Regions from separate parts of the Streptomyces flaveolus genome, predicted to be linked through region 2. Evidence: riboswitches for the same ligand, from Rfam matches in the RefSeq annotation. Region 2 holds a riboswitch; each other region holds the start of a gene.
The links. A riboswitch is a leader RNA that binds a small molecule or an ion and turns the genes downstream of it on or off. The one in region 2 is predicted to bind cobalamin.
Positions count from the first base shown of each region.

Region 1: it holds a riboswitch for cobalamin, as region 2 does, so the genes downstream of both, ACIRG6_RS32145 (cobalamin biosynthesis protein) here and ACIRG6_RS07905 (ABC transporter substrate-binding protein) in region 2, are expected to answer to the same signal.
Region 3: it holds a riboswitch for cobalamin, as region 2 does, so the genes downstream of both, ACIRG6_RS10465 (ribonucleoside-diphosphate reductase subunit alpha) here and ACIRG6_RS07905 (ABC transporter substrate-binding protein) in region 2, are expected to answer to the same signal.

Region 1 is NZ_JBIWKU010000013.1:176,776-184,671, forward strand. It holds gene cobN (cobaltochelatase subunit CobN) at 1-2,540, opposite strand, end outside; gene ACIRG6_RS32140 (cobyric acid synthase) at 2,537-4,045, opposite strand; gene ACIRG6_RS32145 (cobalamin biosynthesis protein) at 4,042-5,007, opposite strand; cobalamin riboswitch at 5,114-5,261, opposite strand; gene ACIRG6_RS32150 (hypothetical protein) at 5,402-5,623, opposite strand; gene ACIRG6_RS32155 (inorganic phosphate transporter) at 5,657-6,910, opposite strand; gene ACIRG6_RS32160 (class II aldolase/adducin family protein) at 7,147-7,818, shown strand.
Region 2 is NZ_JBIWKU010000002.1:564,078-571,973, reverse strand. It holds gene ACIRG6_RS07920 (amidase) at 1-309, shown strand, start outside; gene ACIRG6_RS07915 (MFS transporter) at 365-1,582, opposite strand; gene ACIRG6_RS07910 (ArsR/SmtB family transcription factor) at 1,651-2,682, shown strand; cobalamin riboswitch at 3,098-3,273, shown strand; gene ACIRG6_RS07905 (ABC transporter substrate-binding protein) at 3,329-4,381, shown strand; gene ACIRG6_RS07900 (FecCD family ABC transporter permease) at 4,378-5,391, shown strand; gene ACIRG6_RS07895 (ABC transporter ATP-binding protein) at 5,388-6,209, shown strand; gene ACIRG6_RS07890 ((2Fe-2S) ferredoxin domain-containing protein) at 6,190-6,579, shown strand; gene ACIRG6_RS07885 (LacI family DNA-binding transcriptional regulator) at 6,610-7,671, opposite strand.
Region 3 is NZ_JBIWKU010000003.1:203,253-211,148, forward strand. It holds gene ACIRG6_RS10440 (extracellular solute-binding protein) at 1-655, opposite strand, end outside; gene ACIRG6_RS10445 (GntR family transcriptional regulator) at 1,109-1,873, shown strand; gene ACIRG6_RS10450 (DUF3311 domain-containing protein) at 2,012-2,269, shown strand; gene mctP (monocarboxylate uptake permease MctP) at 2,266-3,894, shown strand; gene ACIRG6_RS10460 (GNAT family N-acetyltransferase) at 3,966-4,472, shown strand; cobalamin riboswitch at 4,525-4,665, shown strand; gene ACIRG6_RS10465 (ribonucleoside-diphosphate reductase subunit alpha) at 4,789-7,170, shown strand; gene ACIRG6_RS10470 (ribonucleotide-diphosphate reductase subunit beta) at 7,170-7,896, shown strand, end outside.

The sequences.
Region 1 (7,896 bases), on a different contig from region 2:
GCCAGGGACTGGCCGACCTCCCAGCTCAGCCGGGACGGGATCGCCTTCGGGTCGACGGAGTAGAAGTTCCGGCCGGTCGGCAGGACGTTGACCAGTCCGCGGGTCGGCGAGCCGGACGGTCCGGCCGGGACGTAACCGCCGTCCAGCGCCCGCAGGATGTGCCCGATCTCGTCCGTCGTCCGGGCGAGCCGCGGCACGACCTCCCGGCAGGCGAACTCCAGCACGGCGACCGCGTCGGGCAGTGCGGTGCCCAGCACCTCCCGCACCAGACCCGGTACGGCCGTGACGTCCCAGTCCCGGGACTCCATCCCCTCCGCGAACCGCCGGCACAGCTGCTCCAGCAGGTCGATCGCGTCGGACGCGGTGCGTGCCGGACCCTCCACCAGCTCCGTCAGCTCCACCGGCACCTTCACCGGGGCGCCCGGCTCGGCCAGCAGCTCCTTCTCGACCAGCCCGGCGTACGAGGCCAGCGCGGCCCGCAGACCCGGCAGCGCGTTCGCCTGGCCGCCCCACACCTGCGAGGCGCGCAGCACCGCCAGCACCAGGTTGACGCGCGGCTCGCCGACCGGACCGCCGCCCAGGACGTGCAGGCCGTCGCGGATCTGCACGTCCTTGATCTCGCACAGATAGCCGTCGATGTGCATGACGAACTCGTCGAACGCGTCGTCGTCCGGCTGGTCGTCCACGTGCAGGTCGTGGTGGAGCTCGGCCGCCTTGACCAGCGTCCAGATCTGCGCCCGGACCGTGGGCGCCTTCGCCGGATCCAGGTCGGAGACGAGCGCGTACTCGTCGAGCAGCTGCTCCAGCTTGGCCAGGTCGCCGTAGGTGTCGGCACGGGCCATCGGCGGGACCAGGTGGTCGACCACCGTGGCGTGCCCGCGCCGCTTGGCCTGGGTGCCCTCGCCGGGGTCGTTGACGATGAACGGGTAGATCAGCGGCAGATCGCCCAGCACCGCGTCCGGCGCGCAGCCGCCGCTCAGCCCGAGGCCCTTGCCGGGCAGCCACTCCATCGTGCCGTGCTTGCCCATGTGCACGATCGCGTCGGCGCCGAAACTGTTCTCCAGCCACCGGTACGCCGCCATGTAGTGGTGGGACGGCGGCATGTCGGGGTCGTGGTAGATCGCGATCGGGTTCTCCCCGAAGCCGCGCGGCGGCTGGATCATGACGACGACGTTCCCGAACCGTAGGGAGGCCAGCACGATGTCGTCCCCGTCGACGTACAGCGAGCCCGGCGGCTCGCCCCACGCCTCGGTCATCGCGTCCCGCAGCTCCGGGTCCAGCTTCCCGAACCAGGCCCGGTAGTCCGCCAGCGGCACCCGCGCGGGCGCCGCGGCCAGCTGGTCCTCCGTCAGCCACTCGACGTCGTGACCGCCGGCCTCGATCAGCCGGTGGATCAGCTCGTCGCCGCCGGACGGGTAGTCGGTGAGCGAGTACCCCGCGTCCCGCAGCGCGTCCAGGACCCGGACCGCGGACGCCGGGGTGTCGAGCCCCACCGCGTTGCCGACCCGGGAGTGCTTGGTCGGATACGCGGTGAAGACCAGCGCGAGCTTCTTCTCGGCGTTCGGCTTGTGCTTGAGGGCCGCGTGCCGCACGGCGATCCCGGCGACCCGCCCGGCCCGCCCGGGGTCGGCCACGTACACCGGCACGTCGTCGGGGCCCTGCTCCTTGAAGGAGAACGGCACCGTGATCAGGCGGCCGTCGAACTCCGGGATCGCGACCTGCATCGCCGCGTCCATCGGGGAGAGCGCCGCGTCGGACGCCTCCCAGGCGGCCCGGGACGAGGTCAGGCAGAGCCCTTGCAGCACCGGGACGTTCAGGTCGGCCAGCGCGCCGATGTCCCACGCCTCCTCGTCGCCGCCCGCCGACGCCTGCGAGGCGTGGGTGCCGCCCGCGGCGAGGACGGTGGCGACCAGGGCGTCGGCCCGGCCCAGCAGCTCGTACAGCGCGGGGTCCGCGCCGCGCAGCGAACCGCAGTACACGGGCAGCGCGTTGGCGCCGCGCGCCTCGATCGCGTCGCACAGCGTGTCCACGAACGCGGTGTTGCCGCTGAGCTGGTGGGCACGGTAGAAGAGCACGCCGACCGTCGGGCGGCCCTCCACGAAGGACCGGGAGCCGTGGACGCCGTACTCCGGCATCTTCCGCGGCTCGTCGAAGCCCTCGCCGGTCAGCAGCACCGTGTCCGACAGGAACCCGGCGAGCTGCGTGAGGTTGTCCGGGCCGCCCTCGACCAGATAGCGCAGCGCCTGCGCCACCACACCGGCCGGCACCGACGACTCGGCCATCAGCTCCGCGTCCGGCACGCTCTCGCCGCCGAGCAGCACGGTCGGAATCCCGGACGCCTTCAGCGCGGCGAGCCCGTCCTCCCAGGCGCGCTTGCCGCCGAGCAGGCGTACGACGGCGATGTCGGCGCCCTCGACCAGCCCCGGCAGGTCCTCCCGGACGTCGACCCGGGTCGGGTTGCCGATCCGGTAGGCGGCGTCCGACGCACGGGCCGCCAGGAGGTCCGTGTCGGCGGTCGACAACAACAACACTGTGCTCATGCGGGCGCTCCCGGTGGAATGAAGGGCAGTCCTTGTGGCGCGCCGGACTCGATGAGCCGCCACAGCGCGTCCGTGTCCGCGTGCTGTTCGATCAGGTCGCCGAGCCGGTCGAGCTGCTCCTCGCGCAGCGCGGCGAACGAGGTGTCGGGGGCCGGCACGAAGCGGCGGCCCGCGGCGGCGGCCACCTCGCGCAGGAACGCCCGCCGGAAGCCGTCCGACTCCAGCGAGCCGTGCCAGTGGGTGCCCCAGGTCTGGCCGACCCGGCAGCCGTCCAGGAAGGGGACGCCGCCCGTCACCTCGGCGACCCCGTGGTGGATCTCGTACCCCTCGACGCGCTCGCCGAGGGCCTCGCCGACGGGCCGCGTGAGGGTCTTCTCGCGGGCGAACCGCACCCGCACGGGCAGCAGTCCGAGCCCGTCCACGTGCCCGGCGCGGGACTCGACCTCGTCCTCGATGTGCTCGCCGAGGAGCTGGAAGCCACCGCAGACGCCGAGCACGGGCCGGCCCTCGGCGACCCGGCGCGCGATCGCCTCCGCGAGCCCCCGCTCCCGCAGCCACTCCAACGCCCGTACCGTCCCGCGCGTCCCCGGCACGATCACCAGGTCGGCGTCGGCCAGCTCCTCCGGCCGGTCCACGAACCGCACCACGACACCGGGTTCGGCGGCCAGCGCGTCGACGTCCGTGAAGTTGGACATCAGCGGGACCGCGCAGACGGCGACCCGCAGCACGTCCTCGCCGACCGGCGGCGCGACCACGGACTCCCGCACCGTCCCGCGCAGCGAGACCCTCAGCCCGTCCTCCTCGTCGATCCCGAGCCCGTGCCGGAAGGGCAGCACGCCGTACGTCCGCCGCCCGGTGAGGCCCCGGAGCATGTCGATGCCGGGCTCCAGCAGTGACACGTCGCCCCGGAACTTGTTGACGAGGAACCCGGCGACCAGCGCCTGGTCCTCGGGCGACAGCAGCGCCACCGTGCCGAAGAAGGACGCGAAGACGCCCCCGCGGTCGATGTCGCCGACGACGAGGACCGGGAGCCCGGCGCCCCGGGCGATCCCCATGTTCACGATGTCCGTGCGGCGCAGGTTGATCTCGGCCGGACTGCCCGCCCCCTCGCAGATCACCGCGTCGTACGTGCCCCGCAGCTCGGCCAGGCAGTCGAGCACCGTGCCGAGCAACTGCCGCTGCCGCCCGCCGTGGTAGCCGCGGGCGCTCATCTCCCCGACCGGCTTGCCGAGCAGCACGACCTGGCTGCTCTGCTCGCCGCCCGGCTTGAGCAGCACCGGGTTCATCAGCGCGGTCGGCTCGACGCGGCACGCCTGCGCCTGCATGGCCTGCGCCCGCCCGATCTCGGCGCCCTCGCGGGTGACGAAGGAGTTGAGCGACATGTTCTGCGCCTTGAAGGGCGCGACCTTGACGCCCCGGCGCACCAGCCAGCGGCAGATCCCGGCGGTGACGACGCTCTTGCCGGCGTCGGAGGTGGTGCCGGCGACGAGGAGGCCACCGTTCATGACGTACGTCCCTTCCTGCTGACCCCGCGGACGAGCAGCCGCGCGCCCGCGCACACGCCCAGCGCCAGCCAGCCCACGCGCCGGGACAGCCGTACGGCCCGCTCGATGTCGCCGGATCCGGCCCGGACGGCGCGTCCCGCCGCCCCGTTGAGCACCGGCCGGTGTTCGACCCGGCCGCCGTACGAGAGCGTCCCGCCGAGCCGCACGCCCAGGGCGCCCGCGAAGGACGCCTCCACGGGCCCGGCGTTGGGGCTCGGGTGCCGCGCGGCGTCGGCACGCCAGGCCCGCACGGCGCCCCGGGGGTCGCCGCCGGCCACGGTGGTCAAGGCGGCGGTCAGGCGGGCGCCCGGCCAGCCCGCGAGGTCGTCGAGGCGGGCCGAGGCCCAGCCGTAGCGGCGGTACCTGGGGGACTTGTGGCCGACCATGGCGTCCAGCGTGTTCACGGCCCGGAAGCCGAGCAGCCCCGGCACTCCCGCCACGGCGCCCCACACCAGGGCGCCCACGACCGCGTCGGAGGTGTTCTCGGCGACGGACTCCACGACGGCCCGGGCGATCCCGTCGGCGTCCAGCGCCTGCGGGTCCCGTCCGCACAGATGCGGCAGCCGGGCCCGGGCCGCCTCGACGTCCCCGGCCTCCAGCGCCCGTCCGACGGCGCGGGCCTCCCGGGCCAGCGAGGTCCCGCCCACGACGGCCCAGGCGGCGGCGCCGGTCAGTGCGACCAAGGCGGCGGGGGAGCGGCGGACGGCGCGGGTGGCGGCGGTTCCGAGGACGACGGCGCCACCGGCGCACACGGCGGTGTGCAGCGCGCCCCAGCCGCGGTGGTCACGCCACAGCACCCGTTCCACGGCACCGGCGGCACGGCCGAACGCGGCGACCGGGTGTCCGCGGCGCGGATCGCCGAGGAGGAGGTCGCCGAGAAGGCCGGCGGCGGCGCCGTACGCGAAGACGCGTTCGGCGCGCACGGCTCAGCCGGCCGTGGGAAGGGACAGCGGAAGTGCGTCTCTGGTGAGCCCGGAACGGCAGCCGCGCATGGCGATATGTCCTCACTCAGGGTGTCCACGCCCTGGTTCGACGAAATCGGCGGTGAGAGTTCCTGGCTCCCGGGGCCGTACGTGCGTACTGCCCCGGTGACAGTGGCGGGACCGCGCCGGACTCGCACCGGCTTCCTCTCCTGCCGCCGTAATGGCTCCGGCAGTCCACCACGGCCCGCGAACACCCGTCAACTTGCTGTTGACCTGCGGCGGGGGAGTGTGCGAAGGCCCACACACGGGTGGTGTGCGCCGGCACGGAAAAAGCAGCGGGGCGCGGGACGGTGGAGTCCGTCCCGCGCCCCGCGCACGGTGTGCGCCCTGCCGGTCAGGCGACGATCAGATAGATCCCGTACGCCACCGCCGCCGCGCAGGCCGCGAAGCAGGCGTAGGCGCCGGTGACCGCGAGCACCGCGGAGCCGCCCTGGGCGGTGGCCCGCTCCTGGCGGGAGAGGCCGACGATGCCGAGGGTGAACAGGGCCACCAGAGCCACGGTGGCCACGAGACTGACCCCGAAGACGGAGCCGAGGGCTGCCCAGTCGATTGTCATGGCGGTTCTCTTCCTTCGTACCCGGACGCGGGCTCAGACGGTGGTGACGGCCGACGGGGTCTTGGTGTCGGCGCCGGCGGGCGGGGCCGCGACGGTGGCGGTGAGCTCCTCGCTCACGCCCGCCGGGGGCGGGGTCACGGCGGCGATCGCCGTGGTCACCACGCCGGCCGGCTCGGGCTCCGGCGCGTCGTCGCCGTTGACGTTGGTGTGGTCGACGACCTCGCGCCGGGAGATCCGCCAGATCGCGAAGCTGGAGGCGACCAGGAAGACCGCGACGAGCGCCGTGCCCCAGTCACCGAAGCCGCAGACCCACTCGGCGAGCGCGGCGACCAGGGCCGCGGCCGGCAGGGTCAGGCCCCAGGCGACGAACATGCGGGTGGCCGTGGACCAGCGGACCACGCCGCCCTTGCGGCCGAGGCCCGCGCCCATGACCGAGCCGGAGACCGAGTGCGTGGTGGAGAGGGAGAAGCCGAGGTGGGAGGAGGCCAGGATGACCGTGGCGGCGCTGGTCTGGGCGGCGAAGCCCTGCTGCGGCTGGAGGTCGGTCAGGCCCTTGCCCATGGTGCGGATGATGCGCCAGCCGCCGAGGTAGGTGCCCAGCGCGATGGCCAGGCCCGCGGACAGGATGACCCACACCGGCGGGTTCGCGCCGGGGGCGAGGGCGCCGCCGGCGATCAGGGCGAGGGTGATGATGCCCATCGTCTTCTGGGCGTCGTTGGTGCCGTGGGCGAGCGAGACCAGGCCGGCCGAGGCGATCTGCCCGACGCGGTAGCCCTTCTCCGCGGCCTTGCCGTCGGCCTTGCGGCCGAGCGAGTACGTCAGCCGGGAGGCGAGCATCGCCGCGACGCCCGCGACGATCGGGGCGGCGACGGCCGGCAGGAGCACCTTGGTGACGAGCACGTCGCCGTGGACGGCGCCGATGCCCGCCGAGGCGACGGCGGCGCCGATCAGGCCGCCCATGAGGGCGTGCGAGGAGCTGGACGGGAGCCCGACCAGCCAGGTCAGCAGGTTCCAGAGGATCGCGCCGACCAACGCGGCGAAGATGACCTCGGGACGGATGCCGGTCTCGTCGACGAGACCTTTGGAGATCGTGTTGGCGACCTCCACCGAGAGGAAGGCGCCCACAAGGTTCAGCACGGCGGACATGGCCACCGCGACCTTGGGTTTGAGTGCACCGGTCGAAATGGTCGTTGCCATCGCGTTCGCGGTGTCGTGGAAACCGTTCGTGAAATCGAACGCGAGTGCGGTTACCACCACAATCGCGAGGATCAGCGAGAAGCTTTCCATTTACCCAGGCAATCGTTCGAGGTCATTGGCGCGTCGAACGTAGGTAACCAGGGTGAACGGAAGATGAACTGGACCGGGCGTCATGGTGACCGGAAACGGGGTCGTGACCTCCGCGAACGCCTGCGCTGCGTGCCCGCGCCGACGCTCTCCGGAGACGTGCCTGGCAGGATCGCCGTGGGGCGCCGGACCGCGGCGCGGCACAGGGCGTGCGGGACGCCCGACGGGAGGCGTGAACTGTGACGGAATCGCGGGTCGGACAGGTGTCCGCAGGGGAGTCCGAGGCCTGGGAGGCGCTCGTCGCGACGGCCCGGCGGACGGTGTCCGACGGGCTCGTGGTCGGCACCTCCGGCAACGTCTCGGTACGGATCGGCGACACGGTGCTGATCACCCCTTCGGGTGTGCCCTACGACCGTCTGGCCCCCGGCGACGTGACCGGCGTCGACCTCGACGGCCGGCAGGTGCTCGGCACCCTGGTCCCCACCAGCGAGCTGCCCATGCACCTCGCCGTGTACCGCACCACCGACGCCCGCGCCGTCGTCCACACCCACGCCGTGCACGCGACGGCGGTCTCGCTGCTCGTCCCCGAGCTCCCGCTGGTCCACTACATGGCCGCCGCGCTCGGCGGCCCCGTCAGGGTCGCCCCCTACGCGACCTACGGCACCGACGAACTCGCCCGCCACATGCTGGCCGCCCTCACCGACCGCACCGGCTGCCTCCTGCGCAACCACGGCACGATCACCTACGGCACCACCCTCGACCAGGCCTACGACCGCACCGCCCAGCTCGAGTGGATGTGCCGCCTGTGGCTGACCGCCTCCTCGGTCCCCGGCCACACCCCGTCCCTGCTGACCCCGGCCCAGCTGGACGAGGTGACGGAACGCCTGCGCGGCTACGGCCAGCCGACCTGACGGGCCCCTGCCGGGCAGCCGTCCGTCGTCACGCCGAGTGACGTGCGCCCCGGAGGGCAGGCGCCCGGCGGGCCGGCC
Region 2 (7,896 bases):
ACCTTGCCGGAGCTTCCCGTGTCCTTGGGTACCTGTGCCGACGGCGCAGAGGCGCTGGACGGGCTCGGCTGGATGCGTCGCGTCCTCGACCGCTCGCCGTTCACCATGCCGTTCAACACAGCGGGCACGCCCGCCATGTCCGTGCCCCTGACGGCCGACGCAGGGACGGGGCTCCCGATCGGCATGCAGTTCGCCGCCGGATACGGCCGCGAAGGCCGTCTCTACCGCCTCGCCGGGCAACTCGAACAGGCGAGCCCGTGGTCGGGCCGGACCCCCATGGTGTGGGCAGGGGACCACGCGGGCCACTGACCAGGGCGCTCGCAGCGCCTTCGTCCGGCCGGGCAAGACCCTGTGAAGTCGGAACCTACTCTGTCGGGGTCTCCGACAGGACGCCCGGACGTGTATCGGCGACGGCCGGCCGTCGTTCCTCGTGCCGGCCCAGCGCCGCGAGGGCCAGGGTCACGGTGACGGATGCGGCCGCCATCAGCGTCATCGCCGCGGCCGGTGACGTGAGTTGGGCCAGGGTGCCCGCGAGGACGGCGCCGACGCCCTGCAGCGCCGTCATGCCGGTGGCGTGCAGGCCGAGAGCCTGGCCCGCAAGGTCGTCCGGGGTGAGCTTCATCAGGCGTTCCTGCAGGACCAGGCTCGCGGCGAAGCCGACGGAGGCGACGGTGACCGCCACGGCCGACAGCGCCACTCCCGGCCGCAGGACGAAGAACAAGTAAGGGACGGCCAGCAGCAGGCGCAAGGGGGTCGCGAGACGGCGGCGCACCGTGGCCGGCACCAGACGGCCCACCGCCATGTCCCCCACGAACATGCCGAGCGCCCCGAACGCGTACAGCGTGCCGGCGGCTTCGGGGGCGTAGGAGACGTAGAGCGAATCGCCGCCGACGATCAGGCCGTTGGGAACCCACAGACCGAGGTACGTCAGACGACGGGAGCGTGAGGACCACAGGAAGGCGTTGGTGCGCCAGGTCGCCGAGACGGACGGGCGGCCCGAGGAGCGTGGCGGCCGGGCCGTGAGACCCAGGTGGGTGACGAGCGCCGACACGACGTACACCGCCGCCGCGAGCAGCAGGCAGGCACGGGGGGACAGGAGCACCAGCAGAGCGCCGCCCGTCGCGAAACCGGCCATCTGCATCAGGCCCCAGAGCATGTTGTACACCGAACGACCGAGGACATAGCCGTCCTTGGACAGGATCTCGTTCATCAGCCCCCCACGCACCCCACCGCCCAGCGACGCGACCAGGCCCTGCAGCAGTACGACGGCGAAGACCGCCCGGACGGGCAGACCGGGCAACGCCAGCACCGCCGTACCGGCCGCGAAGGCGAGACCGAGACCGGACAGGACCGCCCGTGGGGGCAGGCGGTCGGCGCCCGAGAGCAGGAACACACCCCCCAGCAACTGCGCGAGCTGCGGCCCGAACATGCTCACCGCCGACAGGAACGGGGAGCCGGTGGCCCGGAACACCAGCGTGCCGAGGGCCAGGCCGCCGATCGTCTGGGCCGCGGCGAAGGCGGCGAAGGAAAGCAGGAACGGAGTGAACTCCGGGGTGCGGAACAGGGAGCGGTAGCTGCGCATGCGTCGAAGTCTCGGATCGGCCGGGGCGGCGTGTGTACTGTTTCGCCGACACGCGAAAGGTCGTACGTATGGGCTTGTGGCAGATCGGCACCGACACCCTCGCCCGCAGCCGGTTCGTGCTCTCGCCGTTCGCCGAGACGTTCGCGAGCCTGAAACTGCTGCACGCGGGGACCGGTGCCCACCAGGGCGAGGAGGCCTGGCTGCACACGCACCTGCCCGGTTACCGCGCGCGCCTCGCCGCCGACCCGGTGGCCGCCCCGCTCGTGCGGGCGGCACTCGGCACCTCCTGGATCGCCGACTTCTTCTGCCCCACCTCGTGCATCGGCGAGAGCTTCGAGGAGACCGTGACCCGGGTGCGGGCGACCCCGGCCCGGCAGGCCCGGGCCGACCTCGGAGTGTCTCTCGGCGGCCCGCTCCCCGCCGTGCTGGAGCGGGACGACCTGCCCGAGCGGGCGACCGTGCTCCTGACGTACGTCTGGGACGAGACCGTACGGCCGTACTGGGAGCGCCGGCGGCGCATCCTGGAGGCCGACATGGTCGCCCGCATGGCGCAGGTGAGCCAGGGCGGCTGGGCGGCCGTGCTGGACTCGCTGAAGCCGGGGGCGCGGTGGATCGGGGAGAGCCGCCTCCAGGTCAACCCGAACGCCCGTCCGCCACGGGAGATCGCCGCGGGGGCCGACCTGCTGTTCATGCCGGTCACGCCGAGGACCAGTTGGGTGTCGTGGGAGGGGCAGGAACGGTACGCCGTCGTCTACCCGTGTCTCGGCGTGCTGGCCGACGACCACGACCGCCGGCCGGTACCGGCCGCCCTCGGGGCGCTCATGGGTACCGCGCGGGCGGGACTGCTGGTGCTGCTCGGGACTCCCATGAGTACGACCCAGCTGGTCGCCGTCACCGGGAGGGGCCTGGGATCGGTGGGCGGGCATCTGCGGGTGCTGCTGGAGGCGGGCCTGGTGCAGCGGCGAAGGTCCGGGCGGTCGGTGCTGTACGTCCGTACGGCGGCCGGGGAGGTGCTGGTGAAGGCATCGGGGGCGGGCACCGACGAAGGCGGGGAGCCGGAACAGCGAAAGGCCGGGAGCCCGCCCGTACGAACGCCGTGAGGCTGGACCGAGGAGTTCCGTCCCTCGACCGGACGCTCACGCGCCGCAGCGTGAGCTCCTGCTCGGACCCGCACCTCCGGTGTCGTGCTGCCCCGGACGACCAGCCGGGGCGGGATCGTCAGGTCGGAGTCGGGCACGTCGTTCTCCGGGGCGGGCAGCTTCGTCGCCGCGCGCTTCGTCCCGGGAGGGGCCGGGGGCGGCGCCTCCGACATGGCCAGCCCCCGGTGGTGTGCGCGATCCGTGGCCGTCCGGGCAGGCCGGGGCAGACGCCGGGCGAGGGTTCGACGACGGGGCGGTGATCCAGGGAGCGTCGACGAGCTCGTCGACTGCACCGAGTCGCGGGCGGCGAACATGCGGTTCTTCGGTACCCCTTTCACGCCGTGACCGATCGCACGGTCCGGCCCGACGGCGGACTTGATAGCCTCATCGGGCCAGTCGAGCCACACCCGAGGCCAGGGAATCCGGTGCGAATCCGGAACTGACGCGCAGCGGTGAGGGGGACGGGCGGGGCACTACGCCACTGGGAGACCGGGAAGGCGCCCCGACCGGACGAACCCGAGTCCGAAGACCTGCTGGCACCTCCGCACCCCGGCGTGGAGGAACGTCCGTAGGCCAGGCTCCGCGTACGAGCCCCGACCCCAAAGGCATGCCCGTGCTCCGCAGCCCCGCCCTTCACCGCACTCCGGCCCTTCTCCTCTCGTCCGCCCTGCTGCTCACCGCCTGCGGCTCCTCCGGCGACGACGACGCGAAGCCGGAGAGGACCTCTGCCGCCGGCTACCCGGTCACCCTCGACAACTGCGGCCACAAGGTCACCCTGAAGTCGGCCCCGAAGCGGGCCGTATCCCTCAACCAGGGCACCACCGAGATCCTGCTCTCCCTCGGCCTCGCCGACCGCATGGCCGGTACGGCCACCTGGACCGACCCGGTGATGAAGGGCCTGGAGAAGGCGAACGCGACCGTGCCCCGGCTCGCCGACAACAACCCCTCCTTCGAGAAGGTCCTGGACGCCGAACCCGACCTCGTCACCGCCTCGTTCGTGTCCACCCTCGGCAAGGGCGGGGTCGCCACCCGCGACCAGTTCGAGAAGCTCGGCGTGCCCACCTACGTATCCCCGTCCGACTGCTCGGCGGGCAAGGACAACGACAGCGGCGGCGACGGATCGCGCAGCGAGCCGCTCACCCTGGAAACCGTCTACGGCGAGATACGCGACCTGGCCCGCGTGTTCGGCGTCGAGGAGCGCGGCGAGAAGCTCGTCGCGGACCTGCGGCAGCGGGTGAGCACGGCCACCGCGGGACTGGGCGCCTCGGACGTCTCCCTCATGTACTGGTTCGCCAACTCCCAGTCGCCCTACCTGGCCGGCTGCTGCGGCGCGCCCGGCGCCATCACCCGCGCGGTCGGCGCGAAGAACGCCTTCGCCGACACCCATGACGAATGGCCCCAGATCAACTGGGAGACCGTCGCCGACCGCGACCCCGACGTCATCGTGATCGGCGACCTGACCCGAAAGCAGCAGACCGCCGAGACGGCCGAGGCGAAGATCCGCTTCCTGGAGACCGACCCCGCCACCCGCAATCTCACCGCGGTGAGGAAGAAGCGGTACGTCCTGCTCAGCGGGCAGGCGATGAATCCGTCCGTCCGGACGATCGAGGGGATCGAGAAGGTCGCGGCCGGGCTGCGCGACTTCGGGCTCGCCAAGTGAGCACCCGCAGCCTGCTGCTGACCGGCGGCGGCCTGGCGGCGCTGATCGCGTCGATCGCCGTGGCCGTGACGATCGGACCGGCCGACATCTCCACCGGCGACGTGTGGGCCGCCGTCGCGGCCCATCTCGGCCTCGGTGAGAGCACCTTGGCGCCGCTGCGGGACGGAATCGTGTGGAACCTGCGGATGCCGCGCACCCTGCTCGCCGCCGTATGCGGGGCCGGACTCGCGGTGTGCGGCACGGTCATGCAGTCGCTGCTGCGCAACCCGCTCGCCGACCCCTTCGTCCTCGGGGTCTCCTCGGGCGCGTCCACGGGAGCGGTCGCCGTGGTCGTGCTGGGCGTCGGCGGGGGAGCGGTGTCCCTGTCGGCAGGCGCCTTCCTCGGGGCCCTGCTCTCCTTCGGCCTGGTGCTGCTGCTCAGCCACACCCTCGGCGGCAGCACCGACTGGGTCGTGCTGTCCGGGGTGGCGGCCATGCAGCTGTTCTCCGCGCTGACCTCGTTCATCGTCCTCACCTCGGCGGACGCGGAGACGACCCGAGGCGTGCTCTTCTGGCTGCTCGGCTCGCTCACCGGTGCCGACTGGGGACAGGTACTGCTCTGCGCCGTCGCCCTGGCCGTGGTCCTCGTCATCTGCCTCGGGTACGCCCGTACGCTCGACGCGTTCGCCTTCGGCGACGAGGCCGCCGCCGGACTCGGGGTCCAGGTCGCCCGCACCCGCCTGGTCCTTCTCTCCCTGACCGCGCTCCTCACCGCCGCCCTGGTCAGCTGCGCCGGCGCGATCGGCTTCGTCGGCCTCGTCCTCCCGCACGCCACCCGTGCCCTCACCGGCTCCGGGCACGCCCGCCTGCTCCCGGTGACGGCGTTGACCGGAGCCGTCTTCCTGGTCTGGGTGGACACCGTCGCCCGCACCGTTCTCGACCCCCAGGAGGTTCCCGTGGGCGTGGTGACGTCCCTCATCGGCGTGCCGGCGTTCGTGGCCGTCCTCTACCGCGGACGGAGAAGGGCATGAGCAGCCTGCACGCGGACCGCGTCGTACGGCGCACCGGCGACAAGGTCGTCGTCGACGGCGTCACCCTCACCCTGCGCCCCGGCGAGACCGTCGGCTTGCTCGGCCCCAACGGCTCGGGCAAGACGACGCTGTTGAGGCTGCTGTCCGGGCTCCTGGCGCCCAGTGCCGGAGTCGTGACCCTGGACGGGCGCCCGCTCACCGAGGTCGGCCGCCGATCCGCCGCCCGCCGGATCGCCACCGTCGAGCAGCACGCCCACACCCAGACCGAACTGACCATCCGGGACGTCGTCGCCCTCGGCCGCATCCCACACCGCCGAGCCTGGACCCCGCCGACGGCGGCGGACGCGGAAGCCGTCACCCAGGCCCTGCTGCGCACCGGACTGACCGACCGGGCCGGTCAGTCCTGGCACAGCCTCTCCGGCGGCGAACGCCAGCGGACCCAGATCGCTCGTGCCCTCGCCCAGGAACCCCGTGAACTCCTCCTCGACGAACCCACCAACCACCTCGACATCCAGCACCAGCTCGACCTCCTGGAACTGATCGCGAGCCTGCCCGTCACCACCGTGATCGCCCTGCACGATCTCAACCTCGCCGCGATGTACTGCGACCGTGTCCTCGTCCTCCGCGACGGCCGCGCGGTCACCGAGGGCACCCCGGCCGAGGTCCTCACACCCACCCTCATCGCCCAGGTCTACGGCGTCCACGCCGAGGTCACCCACGACCCCGGCCACCCTGTGATCCGCTTCCTGCGCCCGGCCGCCCGGGAAGAATCTCCCCGGAAAGGGGGTGGGACGAGCGATGCCTCGACAGCGCCCTGAAGCGGCTGACACGGACCGCACCGCCGCCGGACCGGCACCGTGCCGCGTCGTCGTCTGCCGGGACTGCTGCTGCGGCACTTCGAAAGTCACCGGTGTGGATCACGACCGGCAACTCGCGCGCCTCGCCGAGGAGGTGCCCGTCCGCGTCTCCGACTGCCTCGACGTGTGCGAACACGCCAACGTGATCGTCGTCCAGCCCTCCGCCGCGGCCCGCGCCGCAGGGGCCCGCCCCGTCTGGCTCGGCCTCGTCAACGACCCCGGCGCCACGGAGGACATCGCCGCCTGGGTCCGGGCCGGCGGTCCCGGCACCGCCCCCTGCCCCGACATCCTCGACCTCTACGTCTTCACGCCACCCCGCAGAGCACGCTGAGTGCGGAAAGCCGATCCGGTCACGTGGTGGTCAGCCGGGTGCTTGCCGCCCACGGGCAGCGTGCGGTGGTACGGCCACACCCGTGGACTCCCGCACCACGAGACGGGGCGTGAGGGTCTCGGACTGGATGTCCTGCCCCGCGATGCGGCGTATCAGCAGGTCGACGGCCCGGCGACCCTGCTCGGCCACGGGGGAGTGAACGCTGGTGAGCGGCACGGGAAGTTCCGCCGCCAGGGGCGTGTCGTTGTAGCCGGCCAGTGCGAGGTCGCGCCCGAGTCGCAGTCCGAGGTCACGGGCGGCGCCCGCGGCTCCGATGGCCGCGAAGTCGTTCACGGCGAAGAGGGCGGTCGGCCGGTCCTGTGACGTGGTGAGCAGGTGGAACGCGGCGCGGCGTCCGCCGGCCGTGTCGAAGGCCGAGTGCACGACACGCTGTGCCGGCAGCGGCACGCCCGCCTCCCGGTAGTACTCGACGAACCCCTGGGCCCGGTCCGCTCCGGTGCTGGCGAAGGGTTCTCCGGCGATGACGCCGACGCGGGTGTGCCCCAGATTCAGCAGATGCTCGGCGACCAGCCGGCCCCCCAGCCGGTCGTCACAGGTGACGGAGGTGTGCCCGGCATCGGTGCGGCGGTTGACGAGGACGAAGGGGGTGGTCCGCAGGGCGGGCAGGGTGAGGGCGGCGCCGTCCAGGTGCGCATCGCCGATGATCACACCGTCGACACGGCGGGCCAGCACCATGGCGATCCGCTCCTGTTGGAGGGCAGGATCGTCGTGCGTGTTCGTGACGAACGCCGACAGGCCGTGCGCCGACGCGGCCTCCTCGGCGCCTTCGTAGATCGTGGCCATCACGATCTCGGACAGTCGCGGCACGAGGACACCGATGAGGTTGCTCCGGCGGGTGCGCAGACCTGTCGCCAACGGGTTCGGCCGGTAGCCGAGTTGGTCCGCGAGCTCCCGGATGCGGCGGGCGGTGTCGCCCGACGCCGCGCGGGTGCTGTCGTTGTGCGACCCGTTGAGCACCCGCGAGACGGTCGACACGTGCAATCCGAGTCGCTCGGCGATGCCCTGGAGCGTCACTGGACCTTCGGCCGCCATGACCGCACCCCGCCCTTCGTCCACTGTCCCGCCCGTGCTTGCGGTGGCACCCATTGTCGCGTACGCCGACGAGGCGAGGCCCGCCGCGGTGCCGGAGCCGGCGCGTGCCGGGCAGCGAGGGCTGAGCGGGTTTCCCCAAACGTTTGGCGCAAACGTTTGGGCACGTGCATACTGACGCCGGACGGGCACCTCAACTCTCATGGCCGACAGCTCAGTTGGGTCGGC
Region 3 (7,896 bases), on a different contig from region 2:
CGTCCTTCTTGACCAGCTCGGCGCCCTCACCGATGGCCAGGCCCACGAAGTGGTACCAGTTCTGGCCGGGCAGGTAGATCGGCTCGGCGTCGGTCTTCTCGCCGATCGTCTTGAGGTCGTTGTAGAACTCGTCGCGGGTCTTGGGCGTGTCCTTGATGCCCGCGTCCGCCCAGATCTTCTTGTTGTAGATGACCACGCGGTTGACCACGAACCACGGGGCCGCGTACTGCTTGCCGTCGAAGACGGCGGACTTGTTGAGGGACTCGGACCAGTCGGCGCCGAGCCCGCTCTTGAGATCGCTCAGGTCCGCCAGGCCGCCGGTCTTGGCGTAGGCCGGGGTCTGGGTGTTGCCGATCTCGAAGACGTCGGGCGGGTTCTCCTCGGAGAGGGCGGTGGTCAGCTTCTGCTGGATACCGTTCCACTTCTGGATCTCGAACTTGACCTTGGCCTTGGTCTTCGCCTCGAACTCCTTGGCGAGGTCCGACTGCCACTGGTCGGGCGAGGAACCGTCCATCACCCACACGGTGAGCGTCTGGCCGGCGTAGCCGTCCGCCCCGGCCTTCTTGCCGTCGTCGCCGCCGTCGTCGCCCCCGCACGCCGCGATCGAGACCATCATGCCCGCGATACCGATCGCGGCTATCAGCTTGCGCTTCACGCCACCCTCCTCAGGGATGCCACAAAACCCCCCTGCCTCCCCGCGGTTGCTCGTCGACGCGGACCGCCCATGGGGCCGGGACCTGGACCAATGGTGTAGACCAGTACGGGGAGCTTGGCCCAGACCAATAGGGCTGTCAAGGGTGTTCAAGCACCCTCCGGGCGTCCGTGATGCGACCGAGATATGCAGGGACCTTTCATTGCGCAAGCGACACATCGGACGGACCGGTGCCGGGTGTACCACCGCCCCACGGCGCGGCGCCGGCACCGGCCGGACGGCACGTACCAATGACCTCGGGCGGCGCGGTGGACTAGACCAACGGGGACCTCGGAGGTATACAGAAGGGATCACGGAGCGTGCGGGATCCTCCCGGCACCAACCCGTGCCACGATGTGAGCCGTGGCCGATAGGGGATGTCGGTCGCTTCGGCACCCGGAGCCGGGAAGGCAGAGCATGAGCACCGACGTCAGCAGTGCGGAGAACGAGGGTGGGGCGACCGTCCGTACCGCGCGCGTGCCCAAGTACTACCGACTGAAGAAGCACCTGCTCGACATGACCCGGACACAGGCGCCGGGCACGCCGGTCCCGCCCGAGCGCACGCTGGCCGCGGAGTTCGACACCTCGCGCACCACCGTGCGCCAGGCCCTGCAGGAGCTGGTCGTCGAGGGCCGCCTAGAGCGCATCCAGGGCAAGGGCACCTTCGTCGCCAAGCCCAAGGTGTCGCAGGCGCTGCAACTCACCTCGTACACCGAGGACATGCGGGCGCAGGGCCTCGAGCCCACCTCGCAGCTGCTGGACATCGGCTACATCACCGCCGACGAACGGCTCGCCGGGCTGCTGGACATCACGGCGGGCGGGCGGGTGCTGCGCATCGAGCGGCTGCGCATGGCCAACGGCGAGCCCATGGCCATCGAGACGACCCATCTGTCGGCGAAGCGCTTCCCCGCCCTGCGCAGGTCGCTGGTGAAGTACACGTCCCTCTACACGGCCCTCGCCGAGGTGTACGACGTCCATCTCGCCGAGGCCGAGGAGACCATCGAGACCTCGCTGGCGACCCCGCGCGAGGCCGGCCTGCTCGGCACCGACGTCGGCCTGCCGATGCTGATGCTCTCCCGGCACTCGCTGGACCGGACGGGCCAGCCGGTGGAGTGGGTCCGGTCGGTGTACCGGGGCGACCGCTACAAGTTCGTGGCTCGCCTCAAGCGTCCCCAGGACTAGGGCCTGTCGTTCCCGCGCGGCACGCGACATTGCGGTTGAGGACCGATATACGGACGAGGTCTTCCGCTCTCTTGACGCCGTCACCTACATTTTCGTGCGCACTGCACCAGGTGATCAGCGAGGGGACGGAGCCACCGCATGTCACAAGCCCCAGAAGTGAGCAGAGGGCCGACGGTGACGCCGGTGCGCGTCGTCATCGCCCTCTGCCTTGTCGCACCGTTCGTCGCCATGCTGTGGGTCGGTTCGTACGCCAAGACCGACCCCACGCTCATCGGCATCCCGTTCTTCTACTGGTACCAGATGGCGTGGGTGCTGATCTCCACCGTGCTGACGGTGATCGCGTACAAGCTCTGGCAGCGTGACCAGCGCGCCCGCCGGGAAGGCGGTGCCCAGTGAACGACGGCGTGAACGGCGTCGCACTCGCCGTCTTCATCTTCTTCTTCGTGCTCGTCACCGCGATGGGCTTCCTGGCCGCCCGCTGGCGCAAGGCCGAGAACGAGCACAGCCTCGACGAATGGGGCCTCGGCGGCCGCTCGTTCGGCACCTGGGTCACCTGGTTCCTGCTGGGCGGCGACCTCTACACGGCGTACACCTTCGTGGCCGTCCCGGCGGCGATCTACGCGGCGGGCGCGTCCGGCTTCTTCGCGGTGCCGTACACGATCCTCGTCTACCCGCTGATCTTCACCTTCCTGCCCCGCCTGTGGTCGGTCTCCCACAAGCACGGCTACGTGACGACCTCGGACTTCGTGCGCGGCCGGTTCGGCTCCAAGGGCCTGTCGCTCGCGGTCGCCGTCACCGGCATCCTCGCCACGATGCCGTACATCGCGCTCCAGCTGGTCGGCATCCAGGCCGTACTGGACGTGATGGGCGTAGGCGGCGGCGAGGACACCAACTGGTTCGTCAAGGACCTGCCGCTGCTGATCGCCTTCGGTGTGCTGGCGGCGTACACCTACTCGTCGGGTCTGCGCGCCCCCGCGCTGATCGCGTTCGTGAAGGACACGCTGATCTACCTCGTGATCGCGGTGGCGATCATCTACATCCCGATCAAGCTGGGCGGCTTCGACGACATCTTCGCCAAGGCGGGCGAGGCGTTCAGCCAGACCAACGAGGCGACCGGGAAGCCGCGCGGCGCGGTGGTGCCGGGCGAGGCGAGCCAGTGGACGTACGCCACGCTGGCGCTCGGTTCGGCGCTCGCGCTCTTCATGTACCCGCACTCGATCACCGCGACGCTGTCCTCCCGCAGCCGTGAGGTGATCCGCCGCAACACCACGATCCTGCCGCTGTACTCCCTGATGCTCGGCCTGCTCGCCCTGCTGGGCTTCATGGCGATCGCGGCCGGGGTCAAGGTGAGCAACGGCCAGCTGGCGATCCCGCAGCTGTTCGAGGACATGTTCCCGGACTGGTTCGCGGGCGTGGCCTTCGCGGCGATCGGCATCGGTGCCCTGGTCCCGGCGGCGATCATGTCGATCGCAGCAGCGAACCTCTTCACCCGCAACATCTACAAGGACTTCATCAAGCCCGACGCCACCCCGGCGCAGGAGACCAAGGTCTCCAAGCTGGTGTCGCTGCTGGTGAAGGTGGGCGCCCTGGTCTTCGTCCTGACGATGGACAAGACGGTCGCGATCAACTTCCAGCTGCTCGGCGGCATCTGGATCCTGCAGACCTTCCCGGCCCTGGTGGGCGGCCTGTTCACCCGCTGGTTCCACCGCTGGGCCCTGCTCGCCGGCTGGGCGGTCGGCATGGTCTACGGCACGGCCGCCGCGTACGGGGTCGCCTCGCCGACGCAGGCGCACTTCGGCGGCTCCTCGAAGGAGATCCCGGGCATCGGCGAGATCGGCTACATCGGTCTCACCGCGTTCGTGCTGAACGTCCTGGTCACCGTGGTCCTGACGTTCGTCCTGAAGGCCGCCAAGGCACCCGACGGCATCGACGAGACCCGGCCGAGCGACTACACGGCGGACGCGGGCGACCCCGGCGTCCAGGTGGAGCTGCCCCCGGCCACCGCGGGCACCTCGCACTGATCCCCCGCGAGCGACGGGCCGTCGGAGAAATCCGGCGGCCCGTCGTCGTGCCCGTCGGGCACACTCGGCCCATGGACTTCGCGATCCGGCCGGCGTCACCCGACGAGTACGGGGCCCTCGGCGACATCACTGCCCACGCCTATCTCCACGACGGCCTCCTCGACTTCGGCGGGAGCGACCCCTACCTCGGCGAACTGCGGAACGCGGCCAAGCGGGCCGCCGCCGCGGAGCTCCTGGTCGCCGCCGCGGACGGCCGCGTCCTCGGCGGCGTGACCTTCGTGCCGTCCGGCGGCCCCATGGCCGACATCGCCCGGCCCGGCGAGGCCGAGATACGCATGCTCGCCGTCGCCCACGACGCGCGGGGACGCGGTGTCGGCGAGGCCCTCGTACGGTCCTGTGTCGACCGCGCGCGGGCCGTCGAGGGCTGCGCACGCGTCGTGCTGTCGACCCAGCGGACCATGCGCACCGCCCACCGGCTCTACGAACGCCTGGGTTTCACCCGCACGCCCGACCGCGACTGGAACCCGCTGCCGGAGCTCGACGACATCACGCTGCTCACCTACCAACTGACGCTCTGACACCGGCGCGGCACAACATCTGGGGGTGCTCGCGGAACCCGGCACAAGATGTATGCTCATGCTCGCTGTCGCCGCAGGGGAATCCGGTGCGAATCCGGAACTGTCCCGCAACGGTGTACTTGTGTGTGTTCGCGTACCCGCGTGAGCGCGCACGGGCTTCAGTCCGAGGACCTGCCGACAGTGCGCCCGGCCGTCCCGGTCCGGGTGCCATGACGTCCGGGCCTCGCGGAATGGGCCGGTGGACGCGACGCCGCGTGCGCTCGTGAGCTGCCCCCGCCCTCCGCCTGGCCCCGTGCCGAGCGAGGGAGTGCCCCACGTGACCATCGCGCCAGCCGACCCGGTCTCAGCGTCCGCTGCGACGGCTTCTGCGACCCCCGTGACCGAGGAAGCCGACGGACCCGGTGCCGCCCTGCTGCGGACCCTGACCGACCTCACCGCCGACCTCCCCGACGCCGACCCCGGCCGGGTCGCCGCCGCCGCACTGCGCGGCCGGTCCGCGCGGGCCGACGAGGCGGAGCTGCGGGAGCTGGCCACGGAGGCCGCGGCCGGCCTGATCTCGGAGGACCCGGTCTACTCCCGGCTGGCCGCCCGGCTGCTGACCATCGGCATCCGCGCCGAGGCCGCCTCCCAGGGCGTCACCTCCTTCACCGAGTCCGTCGCCACCGGCCACCGCGAGGGACTGATCGCCGACCGCACCGCCGGGTTCGTACGGCTGCACGCGGCCCGCCTGGACGCGCTGACCGACCCGGCCGCCGACGACCGCTTCGGCTACTTCGGGCTGCGCACGCTGTACAGCCGCTACCTGCTCCGGCACCCGCTCACCCGCAAGGTCGTCGAGACCCCCCAGCACTTCCTGCTGCGCGTGGCCGCCGGGCTCGCGGAGGACGACACACTCCGCTCGGTGGACGAGGTCGCCGCGCTCTACGGGCTGATGAGCCGCCTGGACTACCTGCCCTCCTCCCCCACCCTCTTCAACTCCGGCACCCGGCACGCCCAGATGTCGTCCTGCTACCTCCTCGACTCCCCCAAGGACGAGCTGGACTCCCTCTACGACCGCCTCCACCAGGTCGCCCGCCTCTCCAAGCACGCCGGCGGCATCGGCATCGCCTACTCCCGCGTGCGCGCCCGGGGTTCGCTGATCCGCGGCACCAACGGGCACTCCAACGGCATCGTCCCGTTCCTGAAGACGCTGGACGCCTCGGTCTCCGCGGTGAACCAGGGCGGCCGGCGCAAGGGCGCGGCGGCGGTCTACCTGGAGACCTGGCACGCCGACATCGAGGAGTTCCTGGAGCTGCGGGACAACACGGGCGAGGACGCCCGCCGCACGCACAACCTGAACCTCGCCCACTGGATCCCGGACGAGTTCATGCGCCGGGTGGACGCGGACGGACCCTGGTCGCTGTTCTCGCCCTCGGACGTGCCGGAGCTGGTCGACCTGTGGGGCGCGGAGTTCGACGCGGCCTACCGGGAGGCCGAGGCGAAGGGCCTGGCCAGGAAGACCCTCCCGGCCCGTGAGCTGTACGGCCGCATGATGCGCACCCTCGCGCAGACCGGCAACGGCTGGATGACCTTCAAGGACACCGCCAACCGCACCGCCAACCAGACTGCCGAGCCGGGCCACACCGTCCACTCCTCCAACCTCTGCACGGAGATCCTGGAGGTCACCGACGACGGGGAGACCGCGGTCTGCAACCTCGGGTCGGTCAACCTGGGCGCCTTCGTGACCGGCGGCGACATCGACTGGGAACGGCTGGACGCCACCGTCCGCACCGCCGTCACCTTCCTGGACCGGGTCGTCGACATCAACTTCTACCCGACCGAGCAGGCGGGCCGGTCCAACGCCCGCTGGCGCCCGGTCGGCCTCGGCGCGATGGGCCTGCAGGACGTCTTCTTCCAGCTGCGCCTGCCCTTCGACTCCCCCGAGGCCAGGGACCTGTCCACCCGCATCGCCGAGCGGATCATGCTCGCCGCGTACGAGACGTCCGCCGACCTCGCCGAGCGGAACGGTCCGCTGCCGGCCTGGGAGAAGACCCGTACCGCCCGGGGCGTGCTGCACCCCGACCACTACGACGTCCGGGCGGCCTGGCCGGAGCGCTGGGCTGCCCTGCGCGAGCGCATCGCGACGACCGGGCTGCGCAACTCGCTGCTCCTCGCGATCGCGCCGACCGCCACGATCGCCTCCATCGCGGGCGTCTACGAGTGCATCGAGCCGCAGGTGTCCAACCTGTTCAAGCGCGAGACGCTGTCCGGCGAGTTCCTCCAGGTCAACTCGTACCTGGTCGACGACCTCAAGCGGCTGGGCGTGTGGGACGCCCGCACCCGTGAGGCGCTGCGCGAGGCGAACGGCTCGGTGCAGGACTTCGCGTGGATCCCCGAGGACGTGCGCGCGCTGTACCGCACCGCCTGGGAGATCCCGCAGCGCGCCCTGATCGACATGGCCGCCGCCCGCACCCCGTACCTCGACCAGGCCCAGTCGCTGAACCTGTTCCTGGAGACGCCGACCATCGGGAAGCTCTCCTCGATGTACGCGTACGCCTGGAAGCAGGGCCTGAAGACCACGTACTACCTGCGCTCCCGCCCGGCGACCCGCATCGCCCGCGCCGCCGGCCGGGCCACCGTGCCCGTGCAGGCCGCCCCGGACCCCGAAGCGGTCGCCTGCTCCCTGGAAAACCCCGAGTCCTGCGAGGCCTGCCAGTGATGAACGACACCACGAAGAACCTGCTCGACCCGGGCTTCGAACTGACTCTCCGCCCCATGCGCTACCCGGACTTCTACGAGCGCTACCGGGACGCCATCAAGAACACCTGGCACGTGGAGGAGGTCGACCTCCACTCGGACGTCGCCGACCTCGCGAAGCTCAGCCCCGAGGAGCAGCACCTCATCGGACGGCTCGTGGCCTTCTTCGCGACGGGCGACTCGATCGTCGCGAACAACCTGGTGCTGACCCTCTACAAGCACATCAACTCCCCCGAGGCGCGGCTGTACCTGAGCCGGCAGCTGTTCGAGGAGGCCGTCCACGTCCAGTTCTATCTGACGCTCCTCGACACCTACCTGCCCGACCCGGACGACCGCGCCGCCGCCTTCGCGGCCGTGGAGAACATCCCCTCGATCCGGGAGAAGGCCGAGTTCTGCTTCCGGTGGATGGACTCGGTCGAGTCGATCGACCGCCTGGAGACCAGGTCCGACCGCCGCCGCTTCCTGCTCAACCTCATCTGCTTCGCCGCGTGCATCGAGGGCCTGTTCTTCTACGGCGCCTTCGCCTACGTGTACTGGTTCCGCAGCCGGGGCCTGCTGCACGGCCTGGCCACCGGCACCAACTGGGTGTTCCGCGACGAGACGATGCACATGTCGTTCGCCTTCGACGTGGTCGACACCGTCCGCAAGGAGGAGCCGGACCTCTTCGACGACGAGCTGCGGCAGCAGG